2 regions of the Thalassotalea fonticola genome follow, and region 1 is predicted to be linked to the other one. Evidence: predicted binding sites of a transcription regulator. Region 1 holds the regulator's gene; the other holds the start of a gene.
The links. Region 1 encodes sigma-54, which starts transcription at its own class of promoters, with help from an activator protein. Its sites were predicted from a motif close to GTTGGCACGNNNNTNGNNT; they were not measured.
Positions count from the first base shown of each region.

Region 2: the regulator sigma-54 is predicted to act here: its motif matches at 4,584-4,602, upstream of RI844_RS07310 (DUF4097 family beta strand repeat-containing protein).

Region 1 is NZ_CP136600.1:2,684,810-2,692,465, reverse strand. Features, by position in the region: gene rapZ (RNase adapter RapZ) at 1-224, opposite strand, end outside; gene ptsN (PTS IIA-like nitrogen regulatory protein PtsN) at 270-719, opposite strand; gene hpf (ribosome hibernation promoting factor) at 722-1,009, opposite strand; gene RI844_RS10815 (RNA polymerase factor sigma-54) at 1,033-2,529, opposite strand; gene lptB (LPS export ABC transporter ATP-binding protein) at 2,630-3,358, opposite strand; gene lptA (lipopolysaccharide transport periplasmic protein LptA) at 3,360-3,929, opposite strand; gene lptC (LPS export ABC transporter periplasmic protein LptC) at 3,889-4,455, opposite strand; gene kdsC (3-deoxy-manno-octulosonate-8-phosphatase KdsC) at 4,452-5,018, opposite strand; gene RI844_RS10790 (KpsF/GutQ family sugar-phosphate isomerase) at 5,023-5,997, opposite strand; gene RI844_RS10785 (calcium/sodium antiporter) at 6,009-6,986, opposite strand; gene mlaF (phospholipid ABC transporter ATP-binding protein MlaF) at 7,464-7,656, shown strand, end outside.
Region 2 is NZ_CP136600.1:1,804,610-1,812,265, forward strand. Features, by position in the region: gene RI844_RS07300 (DEAD/DEAH box helicase) at 126-1,928, opposite strand; gene RI844_RS07305 (Vgb family protein) at 2,358-3,356, opposite strand; gene RI844_RS07310 (DUF4097 family beta strand repeat-containing protein) at 3,761-4,522, opposite strand; gene RI844_RS07315 (NADH-quinone oxidoreductase subunit N) at 4,771-6,237, opposite strand; gene RI844_RS07320 (complex I subunit 4 family protein) at 6,237-7,656, opposite strand, start outside.

The DNA.
Region 1 (7,656 bases):
GGTAAATAATCAATGATCTCTTTAACGTCTTCAGGGTTTTCAGGAAGGTTACGTACATCAAGTGATACCGCGACGTTTTCATAATCATTAATAACGGTATGGGTTAGTGCAGGTAATAGGTTTACCGGAATATTATCAACACAATAATAACCAAGATCTTCAAGTACTCTTAAAGCTACGGTTTTACCTGAGCCTGAGCGACCACTTACAATGATTAATTTCATTTTCTACCTAATATATTTCTAATGGGGCAAATGTGGTTTAGTCGCTTAATTGCTTACTACTAATTGATGTAGTTCAGTTGAGCTATTACAACGTCTCACTTTTTTACTATTGTCTTTATCACTAAAAAATCGGGCTACACTGGCTAAAGTCTCTAAATGTTGCTGGCAATGATCTTCTGGTACAAACAATGCGAAAAAAATATCAACCGGTTTATCATCAATAGCATCAAATATAACGGGTTTATCTGTTGTCAGTAAGACCGCTACAGGGCTTTCACTATTATTGATTTTACCGTGTGGAATAGCAATGCCATTGCCAATACCGGTACTACTCAATTTTTCTCTTTTAGTTAAACTGTTCAACAATTCTTTTGCTGTTGCGCTGCTAATTTTATTAGCTGCAATTGCACTAATTTGTTCTAGAATGTTTTTTTTACTTTTCCCCTGTACTGCACATAGAGTGCAGTCAGGGCTTAATAGTTGGTCTAATTTCATAGTTAGTGATGAGCTAATTTAGCCTTATGTTTGAGCACTTGCCTATCTAATTTATCGATCAGACCGTCAATTGCCGCATACATATCTGCATGGTTGGCTGAGGCGAATATTTCACCGGCATTTACATGTAACGTTGCTTCAGCGATTTGTTGTAATTTCTCTACTTTCAGTACCACATATACATTATTTATGTGATCAAAATGCCTTTCTAATTTTTGCAGTTTTCCATCAACATATGAACGCATAGAATCGGTAACTTCAACATGATGACCGGATAGATTAATTTGCATAAGCTTTGTCCTTTTTTGTTGGTTTAAAGTAAACTTTTTCTTTGATTAGAAGGTGGTATTCCTAACGACTCTCTATATTTTGCAATCGTTCGTCGTGCAACATTAATGCCTTGAGCACTGAGTAGCTCAGCCATTTTGCTATCGCTCAATGGTTTAGCAACTATTTCAGCATCGATTAATTTTTTAATCAGTGCGCGTATTGCTGTAGATGAACATTCTCCACCATTTTCGGTACTTACGTGACTAGAAAAGAAGTATTTTAATTCAAATATACCTCTGGGAGTATGCATATACTTTTGCGTGGTTACACGAGAAATAGTTGATTCATGCATTTCAACTGCTTCAGCAATATCGTTTAACACCATAGGTCGCATAGCTTCAGCGCCGTGCTCAAAGAACCCTTGTTGTTGCTGAACAATACAATTAGATACTTTCAGTAAAGTATCGTTTCTACTTTCAAGTGATTTGATAAACCACTTGGCTTCTTGTAAGTGTGAGCGAATAAATTGACTATCTTCTGAAGATTTAGTTGTTTTTGCTATCGCCGCATACTGATTATTAATACCAATTTTAGGCGCTGTATCCGGGTTTAATTCTACTACCCAACGACCATTTTTTTTGAACACACTGACATCAGGAATTACGTATTGTTCGTCTTGCTTTACTATTGCATCGCCGGGTCTAGGGTTTAATGAGTGAATTAACTTCATCACTTCTTTTAACTGCGGCTCTTTTAATTTTGCTTTGCGCATGATCTGCCTAAAATCACGGTTTCCTAGCAAATCGATGTGTTCCTTGATCACTACTTTAGCCTCCGCGAGGAAAGGTGTTTCAGGATTAAACTGAGCAAGTTGAATAAGTAGACAATCGGCTATCGATTTTGCTCCAGAGCCGATAGGATCAAACATGTGAATGCGTTTTAGTACTGCTTCAATTTCGTCTAATTCAACTTCTTCATTTCCTAAACTAGATAAAATATCCTCACTGCTCACTGTAAGGTAGCCACTATCATCAATAGCATCAATTATTGCGATGGCAATGGTCCTGTCTGTATCTGAAAACGGGGTTAATTCCATTTGCCAAGTCAAATGATCTTGGATAGATTCTGTTGTTTCACCCTGATAAACATAGTCATCACTGTTGACGCCGCCCAGGCCAGTGTTTGAAGTACCGGCGCTAAAGCTTTCTTCCCAAGTTGAGTCTACCGATAGCTCTTCTGGAATTTCATTTTGTGTTAAAGCTTCAGAAGTGCTTATTTCATCGTGAGTAGGTTGTGCGTCTTCACTACCGTCAGTGGTATCTGCCGTTGCTTGTTTAGCATCTAAATGGGAATCTGAATTAGCATTATTCTCTTCTAGGTTACCAGACTCATCGACTTCTAATAAAGGGTTACTATCAAGAGCTTCTTGAATTTCTTGTTGGAGATCTAACGTAGAAAGCTGCAACAGTTTAATTGCCTGTTGCAACTGTGGAGTCATGGTTAAATGTTGCCCCATACGGAGCTGAAGACTAGGTCTCATTTTTTGAAAAATTCCAAATTTACATAACGTCAATATTATGTAAGTTAATTAGGGTTTGTTACACGGCTTTGCTGTTCTAAGCAATACACTATTAATATAACTATAGCTTGAATTTTTCACCTAGGTAGACATCTCGAACATGTTGATTACTTAAAACTTGTTCTGCATTACCTTCAGCGATTAATTCACCATGACTTACTATGTATGCGTGTTCACATACATCAAGAGTTTCTCGTACGTTGTGGTCGGTGATCAATACCCCAATACCACGATCTTTTAACTGTAAAATAATTTTTTTTATATCGCCAACTGAGATAGGGTCTACCCCAGCAAACGGCTCATCTAATAAAATAAATTTAGGATCAGCAGCCAGAGCCCTGGCTATTTCAACACGGCGCCTTTCACCACCAGATAAACTCTGGCCAGTATTCTCAACGATGTGGCCAATATTAAATTCTTCAACCAAACTCTCAAGTTTTTCTTGTCTGGCGATATCGTCTAGGTCTTTACGGGTTTGTAAAATGGCCATAATATTATCAAAAACGCTAAGCTTTCTAAATATTGACGCTTCTTGTGGCAAGTAACCTATGCCTTGTCGAGCTCTTTCATGCATAGGCAATAATGTTAAATTCTGTTCATTTAACACAACTGAGCCTTCATCGCTTGGCACTAAACCAACGATCATATAAAACGATGTAGTTTTACCTGCACCATTGGGACCGAGTAGGCCGACAATTTGCCCTGAATTTACCGTTAAACTGACATCTTTTACTACTTTTCGACCGCTGTAGGATTTAGCAAGGTTTAGTGCTTTTAGGGTTGCCGTCATATTATTGTTCTTTATCTTGCTCTATTTCATTGTTTATTTTAGGTGAGACATCTTTATCTTCTGGTTTAACTTCAGGCTTCAAGATAGTCGTTACAGTACTCGCACTTTCTGCATTGAGCTGTTCAGTTGCAATGTTATAGGTAATAATATCGCCTTTTACCATACTGCCTTCTTGGCTTACCGATGCATTACCTTTTATGATAATGGTCTGTGTGGTTGGTGAATAAGCCACTTCATCTGCTTGTAATTCAATTTTTTGGCCGTCATCAAGAATTTGGCTAAAACGTGCGGGTTTACCTATAGCTAAATAGTGTTTAAGGTCAGTACCTTCCAGATTCGTCACTTTTACTATATCTGCTTCAATGCTCAGAGTGCCCTGAGTGATTTTCACATCTTCCATATAGCTGGCAATTTTATTTTTTAAATCACTCGATTGTTTTTTCGCGACAATCACTATTTCCTGTTTAAAGTCAGCTTCTTCGGCAACACTTGTTGCTAAAGGGGATACCAAAGCTATGCCAAGCAATAATTTATGAGGCATGTTTTTTATAAATTGTTTGTACATGTTCATTCAAATTCATTTTAGTTGTATTGATATCAACGTGTAACCCAGAGCCATACATAGTGAAATCCTTGCCTTTTAACAGGATTGTTTGCTCTGAAGTGATGATATTATTGGTTAAATCTACATTTAAAGATTTGCCGTGTATTTCTGAAATAAAACTTGTTTCATCGTCTGATATCAATCGTACTCTATCATTGAGTAATAAGATATTATCTTCGCCTAAATGACCTTCATTTGCCGATAAATTCCAAGCAGCACTGCCATCTTTAGGATAGAGCGTATATTTAGGTGCTTGAAAATGAGTCTCCGTATTAGTCAAATAATGGGACATTCTCTCAGCATATATGGTATGAGTTAAATTACCCTCAGCGTCATATTGGCTTGAGCTTAATGCTGTTGCGATAAAATCAGGTTCGTCTTTAGGTTTTATTATTTGCACAATTTTTTCATTCGATTTTTGCCATTGCATATAACCATAAACAGATAATGCTATGATAAATATAATCGTTGAAATACTATGCAAACGATTCATATACTGCTGCCTTTCGCATTTTTCAAGGTATTTTGACTTTGCATTATTAGATCACAAAGCTCCCTGACGGCACCAAAACCACCTTTGATGAAGGTGATATAGTTTGCGCCTTGTTTCACTAACGGATGAGCATCATTAACAGCTACTCCTAAGCCGACAGCCTCGATACAAGGTAAGTCGGGAACATCATCTCCTATATAGGCAATTTGTTCACTGGTAAGTTCCAAGTTTTTAGCAATCTGCATCAATGCCGGTAATTTATCTTCTTCACCTTGCACAATAAATTTTACCCCAAGAGCGGTCATACGTTTTTCAACGATATTAGATTTTCTACCAGTAATTACCGCAACGTCGACACCATTTTGCCCTAGAGCCTTGATGCCAAAACCATCTTTTGTATTAAATGCCTTCAGCTCTTCACCGTCATTGCCTAAATAAATTCGACCGTCAGAAAATACGCCATCAACATCACAAACTAATAACTTAATTTGTGCCGCTTGCCTAAGAACATTGCTATCTATTTGCCCGTAAAGGGTACTAGCTAAAGAGTTTTCTTGCTTCATATAATTAAATTACTCCCGCTTTTAAAATATCGTGCATATTCATCGCCCCAATTGGTCGATGAGTGTTATCAACAATAATTAAGCCATTAATACTTCTATCTTCCATCGACTTAAGTGCTTCTGCCGCTAACATTTCGCTACTTGCGACAATTGGATTTTTAGTCATTACGCTGGCGATATTATCTTGATGAATATTTACTTCTTCATCAAGGATACGCCGTAAATCACCATCGGTAAATAATCCGGTTAAAATTCCCTTATTATCAACCACCGCTGTCATTCCTAAGCCCTTGCTTGAGATCTCGACTAGCGCTTCTTTTATAAGAGCGGTTTCATTAATTACCGGTAGACGTGCGCCACTGTGCATAATATCAGCCAAGCGTAATAATAAGCGCTTACCTAAACTGCCTCCCGGATGTGATAAGGCAAAATCATCAGCGGTAAAACCTTTAGCATTTAATAAAGCTACGGCGAGAGCATCTCCCATCACTAAAGTAGCTGTTGTGCTCGATGTTGGTGCTAACCCTAAAGGACATGCTTCTTGTGGAACATCGATACAAATATGTACGTCAGCAAGTTTTGCTAAAGTCGACTGAGTGTTGCCTGACATGGCGATTAACTTGGCACCAATGCGTTTTATTACCGGTAATATTGCTAATACTTCCCCAGTTTCTCCTGAATTAGAAATTGTCAGCACAACATCCTGGCTGGTTACCATACCTAAATCGCCATGGCTCGCTTCACCAGGATGGACAAAGAATGCAGGTGTACCGGTACTGGCAAATGTAGCCGCAATTTTCCCGCCTATGTGCCCCGACTTTCCCATACCGATGACAATTACTCTGCCACTGCAATCGAACATGAATTGACAGGCTTTGGCAAAGTGATCATCAATATAGGTATGCAGGTTAGCCACTGCTGTTGTTTCTATATCGATAACTTGTGCTGCAAGCTCTTTAAATTTACTGGCGTGGGGCATTTTTATCTCACTTAAACATACTGATTAAAGATTAGGTATTGATAAACAATAAAGCCAATAAACAATACCAATCCTTTTAAACGGGTAATTCTAAATTGCCCACTTAAACTAAAACATAATAAGAATACTAAAAAGGTGATGCCTAACATGTAGGGAATGTCGCGCGAAGCTACTTCACTATCAACAGCTCCTGGTGCAATCAACGCGGGCAAAGCTAAAACCGCTAAAATATTAAAAATATTTGAGCCAATGATATTACCTAAGGCTAAATCATCTTCTTTTTTGATTAAACTCATAATACTTGCTGCAAGTTCAGGCAAACTAGTACCGATTGCAATAATGGTTAAGCCTATGACCAAATCACTAATACCGACAGATTTTGCGATAACTGTTGCCGACTCTACTAAAAAATGAGCACTCATTGGTAATAAAATAATACCAAAGGTAAGCCAGAAAAAAGCGCTCGCTGAACTGACATTGTCCGGAATTTCTGATTCTGCTTCTAAGATTAACGGATCATCTAATTTATTATTTTTACTTTGTCTTAACGTCACGATTAATAAGGTAACGATAAACAACACAAAACCAGTCATTAAGATTACACCTTCAGTAAAAGTGAAATTAAGATCAAACAACATATAACTGGCGATAATGGTTATTATTAACAGTATTGGTATTTCTCGTTTTAAGGTAAGTGATGAGACAATCAATGGCTTGAATAGAGCGGTTAAGCCCAGCACTAAGGCTATATTTGTAATGTTAGAGCCTATTGCGTTACCAATAGCGGTATCTGGTGAACCTTGCAGAGCAGCTGTTGCTGCTACCACCATTTCAGGCGCTGATGAGCCCATAGCAACAATGGTTAAGCCGATAATCATAGGTGCAATGCCGTAGTTGCGAGCTATTGCTGCAGCACCGAAAACAAATTTATCGGCACTTATAACCAATGCGGTTAAAGAAATTAAAAGAATGAGTATTTCGATGAACATTTAGCGCTCCAGTTATTCGGGTCAACAATCCCCGCTGCTAAATTGTCGCCCCTTACGCGGCAAATGAAAAGACTTAAACAAAGGTTTATTGGAAAAATTTAGGTTTTTTCCTACATTTTTTAATTTGCGCTGCTTTCATCGGCAAATTTTAACCAATTTAATAATCTTTAGCTGGCAAAAATAAGCTCGCTGCTTTTAAATGAATAAATGGCAGAAGTAAAAATGTACTAGAATTGTAACGAATAACAGATTTTCATTTTTAATTTGGAACTTTTCGTTAATATCCTCAGTCATAGCACTACACTTTCTTATTAACATTCTTTTTTCTGCGGTAACGTCTTATTAATTGTTCTAAAAAATAGAACGTTTTGATGAAAATTTATAAGTTATTTACAATTGCTTACGAATATATAATGCAGTAATTAATAAGGTCAGGTAAAATTCGAATCATAATGATACTAATTCTCAATACACACTATGTCTGAAAATCTGGTAGAAATAAAAAACTTAAGCTTTCATCGGGAAGAGCGTTGTATCTATGATGATATAAGCTTAAGTATTCCTAAAGGCAAAGTGATAGCAATAATGGGTCCAAGTGGTATAGGTAAGACTACACTACTTAGACTTATAGGTGGTCAGCTTAAGCCAAGTAATGGTCAGATTCTTTTTG
Region 2 (7,656 bases), 880 kb from region 1:
CGGAGTCGTTCGCGGCAATGACGTAATAAGTTACCGTCATACCCAACTTGTTTGGGTATCCATAATGTAAGTAAAAAAAAAGGATGACCGAAGTCATCCTTTTTTGATTTTATTTAAGCGAGTGCTTAGTGACGGGCAGAACGGTCATTACGTTGTTTACGGTCACTGTTCTCTCTGCGAGGCTTACGTGCTTGCGCTTCAACAGGTGCATCTGATACTGAGATGTCTAAACGTTGACGACGTACTTGTACACTACGTAACTTTTGGAATGCATCTTTTGGCATGCCTTTAGGTAACTGTACAATGGTGTGGTTGTCGTTCAAGTTGATTTGACCAATGTAAGCACTGTCTAGTGAAATTTCGTTAGCAATTGCGCCTACGATATCACCTGGACGAGCACCGTGGTCTTTACCCACTTCAATGCGGTATGCTTGCCAATCTACGTCTGGACGAGCACCTGACGACTGACGACGTTCTCTACGCTCACCACGATCGCTGCGTTCGCCACGGCCATTGCGATCACGGCCACCACGGTCATTGCGGTCTCTGCCACGGGTATCACGAGAATCACGGTCTGAACGCTCACGACGAGGACGAGCATCTTCTTTCGGCTGTAACGGTTGCTTTAATTGTTTATCAAACAACAACGCTGCCGCTAAGTCAGCAATATCAACTTCTGAATCGCTAGCCATTTTCTCTAAAATTTCACGCATGCTGGTTAAATCTTTTTCAGCAACTGAAGCAATTAACGATTGACGACAACGCTCGATACGAGATAAACCAATTTCTTGAATGGTCGGTAAGTTAAATTCTTTAACAGTACCTGCAGTAGCACGCTCGTAGTGACGAATATTATAAAATTCACGAGGGCGTACAAATGAAATTGCTGTCCCTTCACGGCCAGCACGGCCCGTACGACCAATACGGTGTACGTAAGATTCAGTTTCACCAGGTAAATCGTAGTTGATAACCAGGTCGATACGTTGAATATCTAAACCACGAGCAACAACATCGGTTGCTACCATGATTGACAGCTTACCGTTTTTAAGTTGCTCAACTGTACGTTCACGTTGTGCTTGGTTCATGTCACCGTTTAACGCGGCACAAGGGTAACCTAAACGTTCTAATTGCTCAGCGATAGTAATAGTATCGTTACGAGTACGAACAAAGATAAGTACAGCGTCATAATCAAATGATTCGATGATGCGTTCAAGGGCAGTATTTTTAGTAATACCGCTTACACGCCATGAAAGCTGGGTAATGTTCTTTTTCGACTCTTTTTTCGCAGCAATTTTTACATGTACCGGGGTATCTAAGAAACGATCAGCAATTTTCTTGATTGCCGGTGGCATAGTTGCAGAGAACAATGCCATTTGTGTTTCATCAGCTAAATGATCAAGGATCCATTCGATGTCTTCTAAAAAGCCCATGTTAAGCATTTCATCAGCTTCATCAAGTGCGCAGAATTTAACATCGTTTAACTTTAATGTTTTGCGACGTAGGTGATCCATTAAGCGACCAGGCGTACCGACAACAACTTGTGCACCTTTTTCTAGTTGCGAAAGTTGTGGACCGTATGATTGACCACCATAAAGTGTTGCTACACGCAAACCTTTCATGTTTTTAGCAAACTCTTCTAATGCTTCAGCTACTTGAATAGCAAGCTCACGAGTTGGTGCTAAAACCATCATTTGTGGTTTGCGTAATTTAACGTCAATGTTAGCAAGTGCTGGTAAACCAAAAGCAGCAGTTTTACCAGTACCGGTTTGGGCTTCACCTAAAACGTCACGGCCTTCCATTAAAGGACCAATTGTTTTTTCTTGGATAGGTGTAGGGTTTACAAAACCCATGCCGTTTAGGGCAGATAATAATACTTCAGGCAAACCTAAAGATTCAAAGCTAACAGTAGCGTTGTTTAATTCAGTCATTAATTTTGTCTTCTCAACAGGCAGATCAATACCTTACGGTAAATAACTGCGAAAAAATTCAAAGTTATCCACCGGAAGACTTATGGCGAGATCGGTGCGCTACATGTGTACAAACTAAGTGCGCACATAGGCTTTTGGGATCTATAGCTAATTTGATGATCGATGTCATAAGCATCACTGCTTATGGATTCATCTGGGCTAGCTCTTGGCAAGTCAGTTGGCGGAAATAACCACTCTAATTACTAATAATTTAATTAGTAAAGTAATCTCCTAGTAAATGCCGTTCGGTTGTGGCGTTAGGAGAAGTTGGCGCATCATACCGTTTTGTAAGAATAATGCAAGTAACATTGTGTAATATTCGTACTAAAAATCGTGTTTTATCGATTTTTTAGGCAAAAACAGTGCCAAAAGTGAACTTTAGCTACGAAGTCAATTCAATTTCACTCGCCCTATGGTGTTAGCATCAGTTCCAAACCAAACCTCATCAGTTGCAGGGTGATAATACATATAGCGAATTGAACCGGCCCCACTTGGTACGTTTACATTGGCAATGAATTGTTTGCTATTGCTATCAAACACTCTGATTTGATTCGGCGTTGTGCCAGTAAGGGCTAGCCAAATTCGATCATTGCGATCAATGGCTGAGCCATAAAGCTTTGCCTTGTTCTTTTCCGGCAACCGCCAGCGATCAATATGTTTTGCAGTAGGGTTATATTGACCAAGATAACCGAGGCGATGATCAAGGTAATACACGTGGTTGTTTTGAGTTATTTCTAATCGTCTTGGCCGTTCGGCATTATCCAGAAGAGGTATTTGTTCAACAGAATAATTTTCAGGATTTATGCGCGCAAGCTTGTTGCTGCCAAATAACACAACCCAAGGTACGTCATCGTAGTCAACTTTAATACCATAAGGTCTGGCCGAATCAAAAGGCATGGCCGTTAATTTCACCTCACCGGTTTGAGTATTTAAAAAACCTACTTTGTTACCCCACTGCGCGGTAAACCAAATATTTTCTGCCGAATTAAATACCAGCGTATGTGGATCTATTGGCGTTTCCTCTGGCATGGAGAATTGCTTAATTTTGCCATCAGTTGGATTTAATTTACCTATATGGCCATTTCGATTGCCGGCATACCAAACGTTATCTTTACTATCAATAATGAGATTATGTGGGTTGGTGTTCGCACTTAATTCAAAACGCTTAAATTTTCCAGTTTTCGGATTGAGCATGGCAATATAATTACCTGATTGCCCACAAAACCACACATTACCATTTGAGTCGAGTGCAGGATCTCTTGGGCGCGTGTTATCCCACGGCACTTGCCACTCTTTTATATCAATAGTTTTCGGCCATGAATTTTCGACACCACGGGAGGCTAAGGGCAAAAATAACAGAATAAAGACAACTGCAAGATAACGTTTCATAATTGGTATTTTTTTAATTGATTCGTAGGAAAAGTATAGTTTATAAAACGGAAGGTGCAGCTTGCGGTTCTTAAGAAGGCTTATGGTACGGATGAGAATGCATGGGCTGACTAATGCCCTCTCCACTTAACAGTCTCTGCCCTTAGCAGTCTCTCACCATTTGCTAGCGCCTCCCCTACTTACTGAACTGGTTTCAGTATCTTGCTTTAATTTAATGGACCCTGAAATGAATTCAGGGAATGGTATAGCTATGAGTTCTAGAAAAGTTATGGGTAAAAATGGGAAAACCCGCTGCGCTCGCTTAAAAGCACACCGGGTTTAGGTTTTACTAATTTGTTTTACAGATTGACAGATCTTTAGGAATAAACAGTATTAGTAATATTTAGCTCTACTGAGGCTATGATTTAAGAGTCGATATTAAACTCTCCTTTAACACCTTTAATGTTTAAGCCACCAGAGCCGCTTTCTGTGATCGTTAAGCCACCGGCATCTTTCACTTCAATTGCACCTGAGCCATCATCGATAGTCACCATGCCGCCAATATGGCGCAAGATCATTTCACCAGAGCCATCTTCAACATTTACCGAGCCCGCGATATCAACCACCTTCATTTCGCCTGAGCCGTCTTTAATATCTACATCGCCACTCACATTACTAATGTCAAGTTCGCCCGAGCCATCATCAACAATTAAATCACCTTGAATATTTTTGACAAATAACGAGCCTGAACCATCTTCTACTTCAACAAAGTTATTCATGTCAGTAATTGAGATATCGCCTGAGCCGTCATCAATATCTAGTGCTAAGTTATTTGGCACTTGCACCGTTATATCAATTGATGGTGTATTACCATTCCAAAAACCACTGGTAGAGCCATGCTTAGCAATTAATACCGCCTTTGAGCCTACTTTTGTTAATTCAAGTTCGTAATCACGTGCTTTAGTGGTAGTAATATCGGCCTTAACGGTAATTTCAGTAATACCTTCTACGCCGACTATATTTAAATAGCCTGAGCCAGTGTCAATTTCCAAACTGTTTACATCTGCACTGGCAATGACTAAGGTTTCTTCTAATTCTACGTCTGCACTTTGTGCTCCAACATGGATGACACAGCCTGGTAAAATAAGTACGGCAGATAATAAAGCGGCAATTTGGGTTAGTTTCATTGTTAAATCCCTGATTTATATTTAGTATTTTTAACTAATATTGTTACGTATAAGTTAATACAATCAACATTCAGGCCAACTTTTTAACCCATTGTTTTTAAAGAGTTTATAATAAACACGAGCATATACAGCTCAAAAACTAGTGGTGGTTACTACTAAATAGTGGTGAAAATGTTAAAACCAGGGTCATAAAACCAGGGTCAGAGTCAGGTTTTAAAATAACCTGACTCTGACCCTAGTTTTTTGAGTTAGCCGAATTTTGATAAGGCGAAAAAGCGTACTTCATCGGAGATCACATCTGGCAAGATGCCAAAAATCAGTATGGTTATGCTTAAGCCGACGATAACTGCATGGGACAGGCGGTTCAGTTTGATCAGGTGTTGATTGTCTGCTTTGGCAAATAAGGTAAAAATAATACGCAGGTAATAGTACAAGCCTATACCGCTACCTATCACTAAACTTGCTAATAACCACCAGGCGGAATTATCAACGGCGGTACTGATGATATAAAACTTACCAATAAAGCCTGCCGTTAACGGGATACCAGCAAGTGATAAGAGCGCGCACATCATCGCCGCGGCTTGCACTGGTGCACGCCAGAATAAACCATTCCAATGTTGCCAGTTATCGTTATCTTGCTCGCTGTTTGCTTTTGATGTTTGACAAATAAAGGTGAATAAAAGTAACGTCGCTAAGCAATAGGCCAGTAAATAAAATAAGCCCGACTCCCATGCCAGCTGCAATGATTGTTGTGACATTACATTTAACATGATCAACAAGTAGCCCATATGGGCAATGGATGAATATGCTAGTAAGCGTTTAATGTTGGTTTGTTGTAATGCCAACAGATTACCGACCAACATCGAAGCTATTGCAACAAAGGTGATGACATTAAGTAACTGATGTTCTCCTATGGGAGTTACATATTGCACCGAAAAAAACCAAAACTTGATCAATACGGCAAATATAGCGGTTTTAGATACGGTGGCCAGTAACATGCTTACCGGTGCAGGAGCCCCCTGATAAACATCAGGTGTCCACATGTGAAAAGGTGCTAATGACAATTTAAATGCTAATCCTACAATAAATAACACTGAACCCGCATTAAACAATAATTGCATTTGTGGGTTATTAGCCGCTAAAAAACTATCGCTTATATGATGGAAATTTAGATTACCACTGTAGGCATAAATCATTGCCATACCAAACAATAAAATGCTTGACGCTGTGGCGCTTAAAATCAGGTATTTAAAACTGGCTTCTAACGTTTGCCGACGATTACGTAAGTACCCCACCATACCAATCAAGGCAATGCTTAATAATTCCAGACCTAAAAATACACTGGCAAAATGATTGCTTATCGCTAACAGGCTTGCTCCCAGAGTGACCAGTAATAACAAGACATAATACTCATCATGAACTTCTTGGCTTACTTTTAAATAACGACCACTGACTAAACAAACAATAAACGCACAAAATAGCAGTAATACACTTATGGCAATGGAGAAACCATCAAGGTAAAACAATATAGTCGACTGAGTATTGATGGCCGGTAATATCAAGTAATGTGCACTGGCCGCCAAGACAATACTGATGGCGGTAAATGCTTGGATCATCAAGGTTGAACGTTTAATAGCGATTAACAATAATTGCAGTACAATCGCCAGCGACAAGATTAACTGCGGCAATATGGCTAATAATTCTAAATTACTCATTATTTACTCCCTATTACGCTGGTACTGGTTAACTCACTAATTTTCATTTCATTTACAGCTGCAACATACTGCTCTGGAAAATAGGCAAAGATCAGTTCCGGAAATAACCCTAAGCAAATCAGTAGCCCCAATAATGAGCCACAGATCAATAGCTCTCTTTTGCCTAAGTCAGTAATACTGTGCTTGGCTTCACCTTGAAAACTTTGCTGGAATAAATACATGCCATAAATGGCCGAGCCTATAAGCCCAAGTGCGGCAAAAACCACATGGACAGGATAAGATTTAAAGCTGCCGGTTAACACCATAAACTCACCGACAAAATTAAGCAGTCCGGGTAAGCCAAATGCTGCGGCGACAAACGCCAACAGCATGCCGCCCATACGCGGTGCACTGCTATACATGCCGCCCATCAGAGATAAGTCTCGGCTATGCAAACGTTGATACAACATGCCTGCCATTGAAAACAGTGCGGCACTGCTCAAGCCGTGTGCGACAATAGTGAGTATCGCGCCATGATAGGCGATTTGCTGAAATGAGAATAATGCCAGCATAACAAAGCCCATGTGCGAAATAGAGCTGTAAGCAACGAGTCGTTTGAAGTCGGTTTGCGCAAAGGCAAGTTTTGCTCCATAGATAATGCTAACAACACCAAGAACAACAGCCACATTGGCAAAGTTACTACTGGCTTGGGGAAACATCTCTAAAACAAACCGAATAAGACCATAAGCGCCAGTTTTTAATAAAACGCCGGCAAGCAATACGCTACCTGCAGTTGGCGCTTGGGTATGAGCATCAGGTAACCAAGTGTGTACCGGAAATGACGGTAACTTAACGGCAAAAGCAATAAAGAAACCAAGCATGATGTAAAACTCTACCTCTGGGTTAATCGCCATTTGTTTTAAGGTAAAGTAATCAAAACTTAAATTGCCGGTTTGTTGTTGATGAATAAACGCTAACGCGACAATGGCAATAAGCATTAACAGGCTACTTACCTGGGTAAAGATAAAGAACTTTGTTGCTGCATAAATCCTGTTCTCATGCCCCCAAATCGCAATTAATGCGGTCATTGGCAGTAGCATTACTTCCCAGAAAAAGAAGAATAAGAACAAGTCGGTGGCAATGAACACGCCCACGATACCGGCAATAGATGCCATTAAATTAAAGTAATAGAAGCCGACCTTATCAGTAATTTCTTGCCAAGAAACTAACACACAAATAACGCCAAGCAATAATGTCAGTACAATTAAAACAAAGCTTAAACTATCGATACCCGTGGCATAATAAATGTTAAACGCTGAAATCCATTCACTATTGGCCAATTTTACATACTGATGAAAGACCAGTGGATTCTCAACGGCAAACTCTGCAAGTAAGCCAAAGCTGAACAGTAACGCTAACAAACTGATCCAGCGGCCCATA